DNA from 3 places in the Paenibacillus sp. FSL H7-0714 genome. Region 2 is predicted to be linked to each of the others. Evidence: riboswitches for the same ligand, from Rfam matches in the RefSeq annotation. Region 2 holds a riboswitch; each other region holds the start of a gene.
The links. Region 2 has a riboswitch for cyclic di-GMP ahead of NST34_RS04785 (glycosyl hydrolase). Riboswitches for the same ligand answer to the same signal wherever they lie in the genome.

Region 1: linked by a shared signal. The riboswitch ahead of NST34_RS10225 (DUF6612 family protein) and the one ahead of NST34_RS04785 (glycosyl hydrolase) in region 2 are both predicted to bind cyclic di-GMP.
Region 3: linked by a shared signal. The riboswitch ahead of NST34_RS03210 (transglutaminase-like domain-containing protein) and the one ahead of NST34_RS04785 (glycosyl hydrolase) in region 2 are both predicted to bind cyclic di-GMP.

Annotation. Positions count from the first base shown of each region.
Region 1 is NZ_JBBOPT010000001.1:2,352,709-2,358,546, forward strand. It holds gene NST34_RS10215 (DUF4179 domain-containing protein) at 1-1,563, opposite strand, end outside; gene NST34_RS10220 (RNA polymerase sigma factor) at 1,547-2,065, opposite strand; cyclic di-GMP riboswitch class I at 2,270-2,361, shown strand; gene NST34_RS10225 (DUF6612 family protein) at 2,479-3,327, shown strand; gene NST34_RS10230 (CapA family protein) at 3,409-4,425, opposite strand; gene NST34_RS10235 (FprA family A-type flavoprotein) at 4,695-5,838, shown strand, end outside.
Region 2 is NZ_JBBOPT010000001.1:1,084,979-1,090,816, forward strand. It holds gene NST34_RS04775 (UDP-glucose dehydrogenase family protein) at 1-664, shown strand, start outside; gene NST34_RS04780 (sugar phosphate nucleotidyltransferase) at 1,388-2,761, shown strand; cyclic di-GMP riboswitch class I at 2,898-2,977, shown strand; gene NST34_RS04785 (glycosyl hydrolase) at 2,990-4,540, shown strand; gene NST34_RS04790 (glycosyl hydrolase) at 4,694-5,838, shown strand, end outside.
Region 3 is NZ_JBBOPT010000001.1:713,689-719,526, forward strand. It holds gene NST34_RS03200 (GtrA family protein) at 1-117, shown strand, start outside; gene NST34_RS03205 (class D sortase) at 152-802, shown strand; cyclic di-GMP riboswitch class I at 927-1,007, shown strand; cyclic di-GMP riboswitch class I at 1,116-1,196, shown strand; gene NST34_RS03210 (transglutaminase-like domain-containing protein) at 1,210-2,019, shown strand; rRNA gene NST34_RS03215 (16S ribosomal RNA) at 2,391-3,948, shown strand; rRNA gene NST34_RS03220 (23S ribosomal RNA) at 4,182-5,838, shown strand, end outside.

The sequences.
Region 1 (5,838 bases), 1.3 Mb from region 2:
AGGGTTCAGTTCGATTTTTTCGTCGAAAGGAATATCTTTGTAGCTATCAATATTAGTTCCTGTAGATATCATGCCCTTAGGTGTAATTTCAGGCACCACTTCTTTGCCATTAATCCGTAACGTAGTTTGGTTAACGCTTTTGAAGTGAGGAGATTTGGATGATGATTCAACAATCAAATTTTCGCCTTCAGTATAGTACGTGAATTCAATGTCTAATCCATCGACATCAAGTGAAGTGAACTGTTTTTCTTCTTTAGGTTTGTTTATTGTGATCCAATTCTTACTGGTATCACGTTTCTCAATGACAGCATCCTTTAATATAAGTTTCATTGGAACATCGGACCAGTTGTTATACCATTCCGGAGATTCAAATTGAAATAAATGCTGGTAGCTTTCGGAATGATCTCCTTTCAAATTCCAACCCCCAGTGATTGTTTTATCACCTATAACCAACTGAGCGGTATTATAGTGGACAATTCCTTTTTTAAGCGAATCATTTTCATCTATTAGAATTTGGATATCCAAAGGGGTAACCACTAGCTGATCTAAGGTTATACCGGTCTTTTCTTGAAATTCAGGACTGTTATACAGTTTCTTAGTGTAAATCGCCTCACTTGCTTTTTGTCCATCTGCTTTAAAATCGAACTTCCATGTACCTGAAATACGTTTCGCTTCTTCAATGTAACTAAAATGAAGACTAGCTTCCTTCCAATCTGATTCAGTTATATTGAAAACCTGTTCAATAAATAAATCCGATCCTTCGTTAGGCATGATGGTTGGAATTGCCTCATTCTCTTGACCTGCAGTACTAACTACCAAATGTGGGTTACCCCGTCCTAAGTCAGATGGTGATGCAGCGACTTTGTAACGGATAATGGTTTGATTGGAAACATGTCGAACGGATTCGATTTGAATGCTTGGATATTGCTTAACTCCAGTATCGATTGTATCCCCTGCTTGATGATTAGATTGTAAGGGAATATTCTGATTACGGTAAAAAATGAGATTCCGTGCTTCAAACTTGTAGTCCTTTTTATCATCCTTTAATGTATCAGGTGTCTCATATACTCCAATGAGTTTCTGGCTTTCAGGATCGTATTCTAAATAACCGTATACCTTTGCCTTGGCACCGGATTCACTAGTCATGGTGTTTTCCTCTGTAGCAAATCCAGTATATTGGGATAGATCAGATTTAGTATCAAGTGATAACAGCATTTTCATTTTTTCTCCGTCAGTTACAACACCGTTCAAATTCATTGTTACTCCTGAACTGGAAGCTTGAAGATTATACTGTTGACCGATGCCGTTATTTAATGCATTGCTCACACTTCGCCCACCAATTTTATCCCAATTAATCGTCATACTAGCGAATACAGGAATGGCGACAAGTAAGAGGCAAGAGAAGACGATGCTGATAGGAACAACCTTTTTATTAGGCCTAGGAGTATTCTGGGAGGCATTCAGATTTCTTTGACGTTTATATGCTTCTTGTTCAATGGTAGTCCACATCAAATCATAATCCGGTCGGGGAATATGTCTATCTTTTTCAATATACAGATTCATTACTACTCAGCTCCTTTAGTTGAGTTCCACCCATTCTATTTAGTATTTTAAGTCCCTTGTTCAGTCTGGATTTTACAGTTCCTTCGGGTATGCTCATAACTTTAGAGATCTCGGGTACAGTCAATTCGTTTATAAAACGAAGGACTACTACCATTCTGATTTTGTCGGGAAGCTGACTGTATAACCCTTGTAATTCTTTTTTAGTTTCCTGTCGATCCAACCGTTTTTCTACAGGGTTTGATTCCTCAGACCTGGATAGTAAATAATTACGTACTTCTTTCATCCACCCCGTCTTACGCCTTTTAATCACACTGTGGCACTCATTCGAAGCAATTCGTAAAATCCAAGATTTCAAGTTTCTTACCTTAGACTTATCCGCTAAGATAACCTTTACAAATACCTCTTGGCAAATATCCTCTGCATCTGCCTGATTTTTCATTAAGTAGTAACAAAAATAATATACTTGTTCTTTATAGAGCTCGAAAATTTCTCGGTCACACATTTTGCTGCACCCCCTGTCTTTGCTGTTCTCATTAATAAGACTTATAAGCGTATGTAATCGTTCATTTTTCATTTTGAGTGAAGTATTTCTTCTGAGCATCATAGCGAATTTGAATGGAAGATAAGTCGTTTACAGGTAATTATAACCATGATAAAATTAGCGGTGGGACATGCGTCCGTAAGCTAATTAAAACTAATTGAATGTCCGCGTTAAAGGTAAAATCATCGAAAGATGATGACACAAAGCCATGGGTCTAAAGCCTTTCTACAGAAGGAAATGATCGCCAGGCCGCCATAGGGATGTCTTATGAAGCATAAAGGATAGCTCTAAGAATATGTAGTCTATTTTGAGCTCTTTTATTATTTCGACCTATACGGCGTTACATTATCGCAAGGGGCCGAAAGGGGAAGTACATGAACAGTTTTTTCAAAACAATAGGCACTAGTTTGGCAGTAGGTGCTTTATTGCTGTCCGGAACGATCGGATGGATGTCTAATCCTGAAGTCGTGTCTGCAGCTACCACAACAGCAGTAACCGCGGATCAAATGATTAGCAAAGTAACGGCGGCCTCTAAAGCAATAAAGAATTTTCACTTAGATGTGATCAAAAAACAGGATATTCAGAGCGGTGGGGTACGTATCAGCAACACTAACACACTGAAGCTGGATATTAATCGACTGCCGAATTTTGCTGCAGCTGGCACCGTTGATAGTAGTCTTTTAGAAACATCGTACAGTCTATATGCCAATGACAAGGAGTTTTACTATCTTGTAGACGGAAGTGAACTGATCGATGAATCTGAAGATGAAGGTTACGACGATGACGGCGAGCCAATCGATCCCGATGCACAGTATTGGATTGCACTGGAGAAGATGGAGTGGGATTCTTTTTACTCCAAAGGTCAATACGATCCTGTTTCCATGCTTGATTCGGTTAAAAATTATAAAAAATCTATGAAAGTCAGCACTGCTGGCGCACAGACTGTCCTGCAGTTCACGGTAACTGATCCGACAGCAGCTAAGGGAATAATCAAACTCTATGACCAGGAGAACCTCTGGGATGGAGAGACTGTTCAACCTAAAAGCGTAACTTGGAAATTATTCGTCAATACTAAGACCTGGCAAACGGAAAAGCTGACAGTCGATCTGAGTTATGTACTGACAAGTGACGGAGAAAAAGATACATACAACACGAAAATCGAAGCTAAATATTCCAAGAATAACAAAGGTACAACCATTGTAAAACCGGCCGAACTAGAATAATAAGGTCGATTTCATATTGAGCAAAAAGCGCTGTTCTGTAGAACAGCGCTTTTTGCTGTATTCTCTATTTTAATAACGTTTCTATTCCTTCTTTAAGATTGTTGTCGTATGTTTCAACATTCGATTCATGAGATTTCGCCGCTCTGTTTTTATGTCGGTGGCGCTTCTCTTTAATGCGTCGCGGATGGGGATGATCTCTGTAATTTTCCTGCCGCTTTTTATTCTTCGATCTACACAAGTCGGGATGTAACCTACGTTAGTTATACTCGTGTTTCCTTTTTCATCCTTCTTTATTTTAAGCGTAAGTATGATACCGCTTTGTGTATAAGGAATATTCATTAATTTAGTAGAAACAAAATTCCCCAATGAGTAAATAACGAATTGTTTTTTTCCACGAAGCGCTAACGGTTGAAGAACATGTGGGTGAGACCCCAGTATGATGTCGGCGCCATTTTTAAAGAAGAGATTGACCAGCTCTTTTTGCCTCTTGTTTGGAGTGTAACGATATTCGCTTCCGAAATGCAGATAAAGCAAGACTAGATCGACTTTCTTTTTTAAATCTCGAATCTCCCGAATGATCTTGGGCGTAGATATCCGGTTAACCAGCCATGGCTTACTCACTGGTATAGGAATTCGGTTGGTTCCTGCTGTGTAGGAGAGGATGCCAATCGTAATTCCTTTGACGTTTTTAATAAGCGTTCTCTTGGATTCTTCTAATGATTTAGCTGTTCCCGTGTGGTCGATTCCATTACGGTCCAGAACTCGTAACGTCCGAACCAGACCCGGGGCACCATAATCCATGCAATGATTGTTGGCCGTTACTAATACGTCGAATCCGGCTTCCTTAAGTGCAGGGGCCAGTTCGTCTGGACATTTGAATATCGGACCGCCTGATCGTGGGCTTTTCCGGCATTCGGGGCCACTTCCAGCAAAGGTGGTTTCGAGATTGCCAATCGTCAAATCAGCCTGTTTCAGATAAGGAGCTACTTTTGCAAACAGGGGGCTGAACGAATAGGTTCCATCAGGCTGTTTAGCATCCGAAATAATATAACGTTTGACCATTAGATCTCCCACAGCAGCTATTTGTATTTCAGTCATGGATATCCACCTTTTTATTATTTTCATTAGGATATGGCATAAAGTTGTTATGGGTTATTCTTTCTTTAAGGCGAAGTGCAAACATTTGTGTGGCTTTTTATTTAAAATGTGACCCAACGCATAATCACTTTATTTAGATCGTCTAAATTAAAGGTATTCATTTTTTTCAAACTTTCATAATTTGATTCAAATCCTCTTTTTTGTTTGGCAGCCATAATAAAATATGGTTGTTGATAAACATTATCAATCAAACATTGGAGGTTATAGAAATGAGTACACAATTCAAGAAAATCGCCGAGGATATTTACTGGATAGGCAAAATTGATAACCGTCATGTTCCTTTTCATCGCCTGATTCTGGCAAAAGGAACTACCTATAATTCTTATTTATTAAAAACAGGTAAACCAACTGTCATTGATACCGTAGATATGGAATTCGGACGTGAATATGCCGAGTGTCTGGGTGAAATGATTGATCTTCTAGATATCCATTACATTGTAATTAATCATACAGAGCCTGATCACTCTGGTGGACTGGCAGCTCTCGCTGCCAAGGCTGCAAATGCCACGATCGTATGCACCGAGATTGCTGTTCCCGAATTGCAGGAAATGTACAAGCTTCATAGCCGGAACTTCCTGGTGGTTAAAGACGGAGATAAGCTGGATATTGGCGGGAAAACGCTGCTGTTTAAAGAAACACCGTATCTCCATACCGCAGAAACGATGATCACCTATTGTATCGAAGATCAAATCTTATTTCCTTGTGATATTTTCAGCACGCATGTTGCGGTGGAGAATCTATTCAGCGATGAAGCCGGGTTTGATATTACGGAAGATTTCCAGGGCTATTACGCAGCAATTATTCATCCTCACAGAAGATATGTAAGAACCCTGTTAGAGGCTGTTAAGGATCTTGAGATCCGGATGATCGCTCCTTCCCATGGGTTTGTGATCCGGAAGGACATACGTAAATATATCGGGATGTACGCCACATTGAGCCGTGAAACGACGCAAGGAAAAAAGGCAACCATCGTATATACCACCATCAAAAACAGTACCAAGAAGATGGCCAAAATCATACAGGATTGCTTGCAGGAAAATAATATAGAGACAGAGGTCTGGGATGCAGATAAAAGTAGTGCCACTGATATTCTGAACAGCATAACGTCAGCGGACGCGGTCTTTATTGGCAGCTCCACTAAATACGCGGACATGATTGGGAACCTGGAGAACATTTTGAAAGAATTGCACAATATGAATCTGGAAGGTAAACTTGCTGCAGCCTTTGGCTCCTACGGCTGGAGTGGTGAAGCCATTGAAGTCATTCAGGATTATCTGAATGGAACAAACATGACGGTGCAAAGCACATCTGAGGTTATTAAAACCACGGGGATGACACATGTAGAGTTCCCTG
Region 2 (5,838 bases):
GGGAGCTGATGTAACCGAGGTAGCACAAGGAATGGGTATGGACCAAAGAATCGGGTCATCCTTCCTGCAGGCTGGCATCGGTTATGGAGGCTCCTGTTTCCCGAAAGACACTAATGCGCTCATTCAAATTGCGGGCAACGTCGATTACGAATTTAAATTATTGAAATCTGTAGTCGAAGTGAACAAGGGACAACGGTTTATGATCATCTCCAAGCTGCATGAATCACTTGGCAGCCTGCGCGGTGCGACGATTGGGATATGGGGGCTTGCCTTTAAGCCTAATACTGATGATGTCCGCGAAGCTCCAGCCAGAGAGATTGTTGAGGCACTGGTGGCTGAGGGGGCAACAGTCAAACTATATGATCCAATTGCAGCTACAAATTTCAGGCTGCAATACGATCATCCGCAGCTTCGCTGGTGCAATCTGCCTGAGGAAGCGGCTGAGGGCAGCGATGCCGTATGCCTCTTGACCGATTGGAGCCTACTCAAGGAGATTGATCTGCATCAGCTGGCGAAAAGCATGCGTAATGGGGTGCTGATCGATGGACGCAACGTGTATTCCAAGGAGCAAATCGAGGGTACCGGCCTCGTTTATCATTCTGTCGGCCGCCCGCAGATGGGTGGATTGAGCGGTTATTCTGCTAGTGTGGCTGGAGCGGTTTAATCTATATATATTGAACTTGAGATTTTTGTGTTAAGTGTCAGTCGCAACTGCGGTGAATGTTTGGACTTCCAGCCGCTCTTGTTTCCAGATTTCTTGATTTATATCGCTTAATAGCGGATGAAATCCGGAAAAGCTTATGCTTACGAAGTGAGCTTTCCTACGGAAAGCTTTTAGGCGGACGCTATCGCTCCTACAGTTCCAAAATTCCCCTCCGTCACTCCGTTCCCTTATCATAAGTTTTAAGCAATTTATAAAGTTAGAGTACTCTGATTGTTTATCGCAGTAGCAGATAACCTTGTTGTTGTAGTAGTACTTGCGTTGGCTGCTGCCTCCATAGGAGCAGAAGCAAATCTTTAGAAAAACGTGCTGCCTTCCGGCTGGTACAGCCCGGTGCAGTACGGTTCAAGCATTTAGAGGAAGTTGGTTAGGTAAAGAACGGAAAGGGAATTTGGAACTGTAGAAACGGAGTGTTCGCCCGAAAGATTTCCGTAGGAAAGCTAGCTTCGAAAGCATATGCTATCCTCGGATTTCTACCGCTGGCGGCGGTTCAAATCAGGAAATCTGAGGATAACAGCGATCGGAAGTCCAAAATCCCTTGGAGTGGTTCATACCTAATAAATTTTTTTAAAAATGCATCCGCTCGAACTAAGGCTAAGCGGAAGCTATACGTTTTGATAACAATTCAATTATGCTCATTTCCATATATTAAGGAGGGTTCATTCTATGAAAATGGTACTTCTATCAGGCGGTTCAGGTAAACGGTTATGGCCGTTGTCCAACGACTCACGTTCAAAGCAATTTCTAAAGGTACTTGAAAGCCCTCAAGGTGAACCAGAATCCATGGTACAACGTGTCTGGAGACAGCTGGAGGAAGCGGGGATGGCAGAATCATCTTATCTGGCTACCGGCCGCGGCCAAGTAGAAATGATACAAAGCCAACTGGGAAGTCATGTGCCGATTATCGTTGAACCGGAGCGTCGGGATACTTTTCCGGCTATCGCCTTAACAGCTACCTATCTTTATTCAGTGGCAGGTGTTTCTCCAGCGGAGACGGTAGCAATATTGCCTGTTGACCCTTATGTAGAAGCATCCTTTTTCGATACCATAGCTATGCTTGAGGGGACCATGCTGGAAAGTGGAGCAAATTTGGCACTAATGGGTGTTGTTCCTGAACATGCCTCAGAGAAATACGGATATATTATTCCTACCACCGAAGAGGCGGGGGGAAATGGTTTTATGAAGGTGAGTCACTTTCAAGAGAAACCAGACCGTATACAAGCAGAACAGCTCATCGAGCAAAATGCATTGTGGAATTGTGGAGTGTTTGCCTTCCGCTTAGGGTACTTGTTAGATATTTTGCAGCGTAAAGGGTTGCCTTTAGGATATGAAGAATTGCAGAAGCAGTATAAGCTATTGTCTTCCATCAGCTTTGATTATGAAGTGGTAGAGAAAGAAGAACATATTGTAGTACAGCCGTATGATGGATTCTGGAAGGATCTTGGAACGTGGAATACGCTGACAGAGGAAATGAGCAGCAAGCATGTAGGAAAAGGTTTTGTAACGGCGGATTCTGAGGGGACTTGCTTGATTAATGAGCTGGATATTCCGATTACGGTAATTGGTGCGAAGGATCTGATCATTGCGGCTAGCCCGGATGGGATTCTAGTTACCCATAAAGCTGAGAGCCCACGGATTAAAGAAGTGCTGAAGACCTTTGAACAAAGACCGATGTACGAGGAACGCCGCTGGGGCCATTACAAAGTTATTGATTATGTGAAATATGATGAAGGCAATGAAGTGCTGACCAAACGGATTTTTATATCCGAGGGGAATAATATCAGCTATCAATTACATCGCAAGCGTAGTGAAATTTGGACAATCGTCAGCGGCGAAGCAAGTATTGTGCTGAATGAGAAAAAACATAATGTGAAGGCTGGGGACGTGGTACGTATACCGGAAGGAACGAAGCACGCGATCCTTGCTTTGACGGATGTCGAGTTTATAGAGGTACAGACGGGTTCTGAATTAGTAGAAGAAGATAACATTCGTATTACTTTAGACTGGAATGATATAGAACTACAACAATTCATTTCATAGGTCTAACCTATCTATTTAACCAATCCAAAATTTCTTGAAACAGGTAAATTGACTCAATTATCAAAAAAAGTCATAAAAACACTAAATATATCATTAATTGTCGTCGATACTTACGGTAAGAGAGATTATTTCTCTTAAATTGAAAAGGCAAACCTATCGAAAGGTAGGGACGCAAAGCTATAGGGCCTTCGAAAGAGTGGCAGCCTGGCTACCGAAAGGGAGATTATTTTGAAAGCTTACCGTACGTATCGATTATTTGGCGCATTTCTGTCACTCGTCTTGTTTCTGACTGCACTTCCGCTTACTGTTGGAATTTCGCCGTCTGTTGTCATAGCTGCTTCAAATTCTGGAACGCCAGTTACCCCAGGAGCCTCACCTGAAGCCGTAAAGCTGCTTAACTATTTTTACTCGATCTCAGGAAAAGGTATTATTGCTGGTCAACATGACTATTTAGAAAGTCCAGATGAAATTAACAATATGCTGAAGGGAACCAGCGGACAATATGCCGCTCTTCACGGTTATGAACTGGGCGCGATCAGCGGTCAGTCAGAAGGAACGATGGCCTGGCAGCGTCAAAATGTGGTGAACAGCGCCATCAACTGGAATAAAGCGGGCGGGATCGTAGCTATGACTTTTCATGCTAACCTGCCGGGCACCTCTTATGACTGGGATAATGTAAAAAAAACACTTAGTCAGAATGAGTTCGATAGTTACGTTACACCGGGTACCAAGCAATATAACAATCTGATCGCTGAAATTGATAAGGTGGCAGTCCCCCTAAAAAGCTTGCGCGATGCCAATGTTCCGGTGCTTTGGAGACCCTATCATGAAATGAACGGGAACTGGTTCTGGTGGGGGAAGAAAAATAACTTTTCTAAACTTTGGAATATTATGTATGACCGTTTTGTTAACGTTCATAAATTAAATAATTTGTTATGGGTATGGAGTCCGAATGCTCCCAATGTTTGGTCAGATCCTTATGCGCTAACTTATCCAGGTGCTGATAAAGTAGATATTCTGGCAGCAGATATATACGAAAATGATTACCAGCAAAAATACTATGACAGCTTGTTGAGTCTAGCCGCAGGCAAACCGATTGCGATCGGGGAGAATGGTGAAATGCCTAATCTGGAGAAGCTTCAGCAATCACAAAGTAAATGGACGTATATGATGAGCTGGGGAAAAATGCTTTACGAGAATAACAGTGCAGATACAATTAAAACATTTATGAATAGCAACTATACCCTGACCAGAGATAAATTAAATACTGGTCTGGCACCGACACCTAGCGCTGCACCAGCGCCGGCACCTCCCGAAGAAGAGGGTGAGGCAGCCATTCCTCTTGCGAAGGGGCTTGCAGGAGAATATTACAACAACATACAGCTATCGGGAACAGCAGCTCTTACTAGAACTGATGCAATTATCGATTTCAATTGGCGGCAAGGATCGCCGGAAGCCGCCCTCGGGATTGATCGTTTCTCCATACGTTGGAGCGGTAAAATTAAGCCATTATATGATGAGCAATATACATTTTACACTACCTCAGATGATGGCATCCGTGTGTGGGTGAATGGGCAATCCGTGATTGATAGTTGGACTAAGCAAAGTGGTACTGAGCGTAAGGGTAATATAACGCTGAAGGCTGGCCAGCTATATGATATCAAGGTGGAGTATTACGAAAATGAAGGCGATGCGAGAGTCCGCTTGATGTGGGAAAGTGCTAGTCAAGCTAAAGAGACAGTTCCAGCAAGTGCACTTTATCTTCCGGATGTCTCCTGATTGATGAAAATTAAAGGTCGATCCTTAGTGGCTCTGCGTTATTGCAGAGCTACTAAGCTATAGTCCTCATTAGGTCAGAAGACGATTGTCCGATAACAGGTATGTTTATTTAGCACCTGTGGAGGCAGTACAGCTACCGAAAGGAGGATTTATTTGCGTAAATATTATAAGCAAAACAGATTGTTGTTTACTATATTACCGGTGTTTATTATTTTTTCCTTGCTGCCTTGGGGAGAGGTTAAGAGTCTTCCGAAGGCTATGAGTGTTTCTTCCGCTCTTCCTCCGGCTATACCAAGCAATCCATCAGCTTCTGAAGAAGCCAAGCAACTGCTGAGTAATTTGGTGAATCTACGTGGCAAAGGAATCCTGTCTGGCCAGCATGATTATCTAGAAAGTCCAGATGAACTGGTTCATAAGCTGAAGAATACATCGGGACAAAATGCCGTTCTACATGGTTATGAATTGGGGGCAATTAATAATCAACCCAAAGGGACGATCGCAGAACAGCGACAAGCTGTTATAGACAGTGCAATTGAGTGGTATCAAGAGGGTGGCATTGTAGCCATGACATTCCATCAGAGTTTGCCGGGGACTTCTCCGGAATGGTCCAATGTAAACAGAAGTCTCAGTCAAGAGAAGTTTAATGCTTATGTTACGCCTGGGACGGCTCAGTATAAGAGTCTAATCTCTGATCTAGACGAGATCGCTGGCTATTTGGGACAGCTGCGTGATGCCGGAGTTCCAGTCTTATGGCGACCTTACCATGAAATGAACGGCGGTTGGTTTTGGTGGGGGAAAAAGGACAATTTTTCAGCGCTTTGGAATATTGTCTATGATCGTTTTGTAAATACACATCAACTGAATAATCTACTGTGGGTGTGGAATCCGAATGCGCCGAATGAATGGGCAGATCCTTATGCTGCATATTATCCCGGTGCGGATAAACTCGATGTTCTGGCTGCGGATATCTACAATAACGATTATAAGCAGTCCTACTATGAGGATCTGCTCGCACTGGCCGAAGGTAAACCAATCGGAATCGGGGAGAGCGGACAGCTGCCGAACCCGGATGTATTAACTGAGAAACAAAATAAATGGGTCTATATGATGACCTGGGGAAAATTACTGACAGAAAATAATACGCTACAGTCAATTAAAAGCTTTATGAATGACTCGTTTATAGTATCGAGAGAGGATTACGTTCTCACAACAGGAGGCCCTTCGATAGCACCGGTAATCCCGGTAACTCCAACGGGTTTGAATGGAGAATACTATAACAATACTGATTTAGAGGGAGA
Region 3 (5,838 bases), 370 kb from region 2:
TTGCTAATGCATCTGTTGACTGACAAACTAGGCATTCAAGTGTTGATCTCTAAGGTATTAGTAACGTTTGTGACGGTGATTATTAACTTCTTCGGAAGTCGTAAATGGGTATTCTAAAGTTCAGTAGAACCAATCTACGGAGGTGAAAATCATGCGTAAATTCTCGTATGTGCTCATACTGGCGGGGATCCTTATCATGCTCTATCCAAAAGCTAACGAATGGTATAACGACTGGCAGCAGGATAAGCTATTAGAATCGGCTGAACTGAGCACCAGTGAAAGTACTCCACCACCTGATCTGAAGAGCAGATATGCCGAGGTCACTCAGCTACTAGCGGAGGAATCAGCTTTAGATGCACAAGCACAGCCGCAAGAAACAGAAAAGCCGGAACCGGAAATTGAAGTGGGTGGCAAAGTTATCGCATTAATTGAGATTGATAAGATCGATCTGAAGCTGCCTGTATTAGAAGGGGCTACTAAAGCGAATATGAAGCATGCCGCGGCCCATATGAAAGAAACAACTCCAATAGGAGAAATAGGGAACGCCGCAATAGCTGCACATAGAGCTAGAACTACGGGCAGATTGTTTAACAGATTGAATGAGGTTGTGATTGGGGATACGATTACGGTGAAGACTAGCGATCAGACTTATAATTACGAGGTTTATGATATTTCTGTTGTACTTCCTAGTGATGTGTCTGTTCTAGACGGGAATAACAAAGATAAAATTCTTACTCTAATTACGTGTGACCCACTAGTAGATCCTACACATCGTTTGATTGTTCATGCCAAACTTTCCTAATCGTTGACGAGAAATAACAAGAGAATTCAAATACAGAGAAATAACTATAAAATAATAGTAAATCTAGCAATTTTGTTCTTGTTTACGAGGATAAATATGGTAGTATAAGACTATAAAAGCTAAACACGATAAACGGCAAACCTATCGAAAGGTAGGGACGCAAAGCTAAAGGGCCTTCCCGTAAGGATGGCAGCCAGTTACCGAATGAAGAGGCTTTTTTTGTTTTTATAAAATATATAAGAATCTTAGATTCATATTTCTACTTGGACTGATTCTGTTAATTTGTCTAGTGAAATTAGAACAGATAGAGCTTATACGATAACGGCAAACCTATCGAAAGGTAGGGACGCAAAGCTAAAGGGCCTTCCCGAAAGGATGGCAGCCAGCTACCGAAAGGGGTTTTATCCGTGAAAAAGGTTTATTTTATGATGGTGGCGCTATTCGTACTGATTACTGCGGTTCCGGTAAGCGCAGCTCAAGCCGCAAGTGTAGATGCAAGCTGGTTGATTACATCGAAAGTGGCTCAAGGTGTTATTGGAATTAACTATGATATTCCGAAAGATAAAAGAATCAAACTCATGATCACTAAAGACAACAGCAGCTATACATATAACTTATATGCTTCTGGACAAGCTGAGGACTTCCCTTTACAACAAGGTAATGGTACTTATAAGGTTTCTGTTCTTGAGAACACAACCGGCAATAAATACAAAGCGTTATATTCCGAAGTAGTAGACGTAACCATGAGTGACTCGAATTCCGTATATTTGGGCTCCGTACAGAATGTGAAATGGAGTCCTTCTGATAAAGCGATCCTTAAGGCAAAAGAGCTTACAAAAGGCAAAACAACAGATGAAGAGAAAGTTAAGGCAATCTATAACTATGTAGTTGCTAATGTACAATACGATTATTCTCTTGCTAATAACGTAACAACAGATTACATTCCGAACATTAACAACACTTTGAATACTAAAAAAGGAATCTGCTATGACTATGCTTCTCTTTTTGCCGCAATGCTGCGTAGTGTAGATGTGCCTGCTAAATTGGTGATGGGGAATACTAGCTACGTTACGCAATACCATGCATGGAATGAAGTGTTGATGGATGGGAAATGGGTTACTATTGATACAACGGTAGATGCATCGTCAGCGAAGAGTAAGAAGAATACGGATTTTATTAAGGCTTCAAGTAAGTATACTGCAGCAAAATACTATTAATTTGCATCGCTAGATTCATAACTCTATTAAATAAACAACCAGCTTAATTATTAAGCTAGTTGTTTATTTTTCTATTAGGGGTTGCTTTTCTATGAATAGATAGGTTATTATAGTTAAGCGTTGTTAGACAGCGTACAGGCAATGTTTGAGAGAGTTATATAAACGGCTTTCGAAAAATAAAGCTTGCATTACTGAGAACAACATGATATATTATAAGAGTTGCTGCTGAGACATTAAACGGCGCCAACGAGAACTTGATCTTTGAAAACTGAACAACGAGTGAGTAGGAAATCACGAAAGTGAAATCCAAAATTAGAGAATTAATTTTCTCGTCAGATGTTTCAAAATGAGCATATCGCTCTTTTCAATACTAATTGGAGAGTTTGATCCTGGCTCAGGACGAACGCTGGCGGCGTGCCTAATACATGCAAGTCGAGCGGAGTTATTTTGAAAGCTTGCTTTCAAAATGATTTAGCGGCGGACGGGTGAGTAACACGTAGGCAACCTGCCCCTTAGACTGGGATAACTACCGGAAACGGTAGCTAATACCGGATAATTTCTTTTTTCTCCTGAAGAAAGAATGAAAGACGGAGCAATCTGTCACTGAGGGATGGGCCTGCGGCGCATTAGCTAGTTGGTGGGGTAACGGCCCACCAAGGCGACGATGCGTAGCCGACCTGAGAGGGTGAACGGCCACACTGGGACTGAGACACGGCCCAGACTCCTACGGGAGGCAGCAGTAGGGAATCTTCCGCAATGGACGAAAGTCTGACGGAGCAACGCCGCGTGAGTGATGAAGGTTTTCGGATCGTAAAGCTCTGTTGCCAGGGAAGAACGTCCGGTAGAGTAACTGCTATCGGAGTGACGGTACCTGAGAAGAAAGCCCCGGCTAACTACGTGCCAGCAGCCGCGGTAATACGTAGGGGGCAAGCGTTGTCCGGAATTATTGGGCGTAAAGCGCGCGCAGGCGGTCATTTAAGTCTGGTGTTTAAACCTTGGGCTCAACCTGAGGTCGCACTGGAAACTGGGTGACTTGAGTACAGAAGAGGAAAGTGGAATTCCACGTGTAGCGGTGAAATGCGTAGATATGTGGAGGAACACCAGTGGCGAAGGCGACTTTCTGGGCTGTAACTGACGCTGAGGCGCGAAAGCGTGGGGAGCAAACAGGATTAGATACCCTGGTAGTCCACGCCGTAAACGATGAGTGCTAGGTGTTAGGGGTTTCGATACCCTTGGTGCCGAAGTTAACACAGTAAGCACTCCGCCTGGGGAGTACGGTCGCAAGACTGAAACTCAAAGGAATTGACGGGGACCCGCACAAGCAGTGGAGTATGTGGTTTAATTCGAAGCAACGCGAAGAACCTTACCAGGTCTTGACATCCCTCTGAATCCACTAGAGATAGTGGCGGCCTTCGGGACAGAGGAGACAGGTGGTGCATGGTTGTCGTCAGCTCGTGTCGTGAGATGTTGGGTTAAGTCCCGCAACGAGCGCAACCCTTAACTTTAGTTGCCAGCAGGTAAGGCTGGGCACTCTAGAGTGACTGCCGGTGACAAACCGGAGGAAGGTGGGGATGACGTCAAATCATCATGCCCCTTATGACCTGGGCTACACACGTACTACAATGGCCGGTACAACGGGAAGCGAAACCGCGAGGTGAAGCCAATCCCATCAAAGCCGGTCTCAGTTCGGATTGCAGGCTGCAACTCGCCTGCATGAAGTCGGAATTGCTAGTAATCGCGGATCAGCATGCCGCGGTGAATACGTTCCCGGGTCTTGTACACACCGCCCGTCACACCACGAGAGTTTACAACACCCGAAGTCGGTGGGGTAACCCGCAAGGGAGCCAGCCGCCGAAGGTGGGGTAGATGATTGGGGTGAAGTCGTAACAAGGTAGCCGTATCGGAAGGTGCGGCTGGATCACCTCCTTTCTATGGAGAATAGTCTTCTGCAATGAAGACATTCAAATTGGAAGTTAAACTTCCAAATCTCAGGTTTAGGCCTGTTACTCACTCGTTGCTCAGTTTTGAGAGTTTAAGCTCTCATCTTTAAACTTGATCCTTGAAAACTGGATACCGAAACGAATTTGCGTTTTAGAACATCTTTTAGCAACTTGTGTAAACAAGTAAATGTTATTAGTGAGATTTTTCTTAGGAAAAATCAAGGTTAAGCTAATAAGAGCACACGGAGGATGCCTAGGCGCCAGGAGCCGACGAAGGACGTGGCGAACAACGAAACTGCCTCGGGGAGCTGTAAGCAAGCTTTGATCCGGGGGTGTCCGAATGGGGAAACCCAGCTGTGGTAATTCGCAGTTACTCATCTCTGAACACATAGGAGATGTAGAGGCAGACCAGGGGAACTGAAACATCTAAGTACCCTGAGGAAGAGAAAACAATAGTGATTCCGTCAGTAGCGGCGAGCGAACGCGGAACAGCCTAAACCTAAGAGCTTGCTCTTAGGGGTTGTGGGACGTCTCACATGGAGTTACAAAGGAATATGGTAGGTGAAGAGGTCTGGAAAGGCCCGCGATAGAGGTAAAAGCCCTGTAGCCTAAACTGTGTTCTCTCCGAGACGGATCCCGAGTAGTGCGGGGCACGTGAAACCCCGTATGAATCCAGCAGGACCATCTGCTAAGGCTAAATACTACCTGGCGACCGATAGTGAAACAGTACCGTGAGGGAAAGGTGAAAAGCACCCCGGAAGGGGAGTGAAATAGAACCTGAAACCGTGTGCTTACAAAAAGTCAGAGCCCTATTAATGGGTGATGGCGTGCCTTTTGTAGAATGAACCGGCGAGTTACGTTTAACATGCAAGGTTAAGTCGAGAAGACGGAGCCGCAGCGAAAGCGAGTCTGAATAGGGCGATTTAGTATGTGGACGTAGACCCGAAACCGTGTGATCTACCCCTGTCCAGGGTGAAGGTGCGGTAACACGCACTGGAGGCCCGAACCCACGCATGTTGAAAAATGCGGGGATGAGGTGGGGGTAGCGGAGAAATTCCAATCGAACTCGGAGATAGCTGGTTCTCCCCGAAATAGCTTTAGGGCTAGCCTCGGTATAAGAGTAGTGGAGGTAGAGCACTGATTGGGTGCGGGGTCCGCAAGGATTACCAAGCTCAGTCAAACTCCGAATGCCATATACTTATTGCCGGGAGTCAGACAGTGAGTGCTAAGATCCATTGTCAAAAGGGAAACAGCCCAGACCATCAGCTAAGGTCCCCAAGTGTGTGTTAAGTGGGAAAGGATGTGGAGTTGCACAGACAACCAGGATGTTGGCTTAGAAGCAGCCACCATTGAAAGAGTGCGTAATAGCTCACTGGTCGAGTGACTCTGCGCCGAAAATGTAACGGGGCTAAACACACCACCGAAGCTATGGCTAGATACGTATGTATCTGGGGTAGGGGAGCGTTGTATGTGGGTTGAAGGTGTACCGTAAGGAGCGCTGGACAGCATACAAGTGAGAATGCCGGTATGAGTAACGAAAAGATCAGTGAGAATCTGATCCGCCGAAAGCCCAAGGTTTCCTGAGGAAGGCTCGTCCGCTCAGGGTAAGTCGGGACCTAAGGCGAGGCCGAAAGGCGTAGTCGAAGGACAACAGTTTGAAATTACTGTACCACCGTAATCCGCTATGAGCGATGGGGTGACGCAGGAGGGTAGTGACGCGGACTGATGGATATGTCCGTCTAAGCAGTGAGGCTGATGTGTAGGCAAATCCGCACATCGTTAAGGCTGGGCTGTGATGGGGAGCGAAAATTACAGTAGCGAAGGTCATGATCTCACACTGCCAAGAAAAGCCTCTAGCCAGGAGAAGGTGCCCGTACCG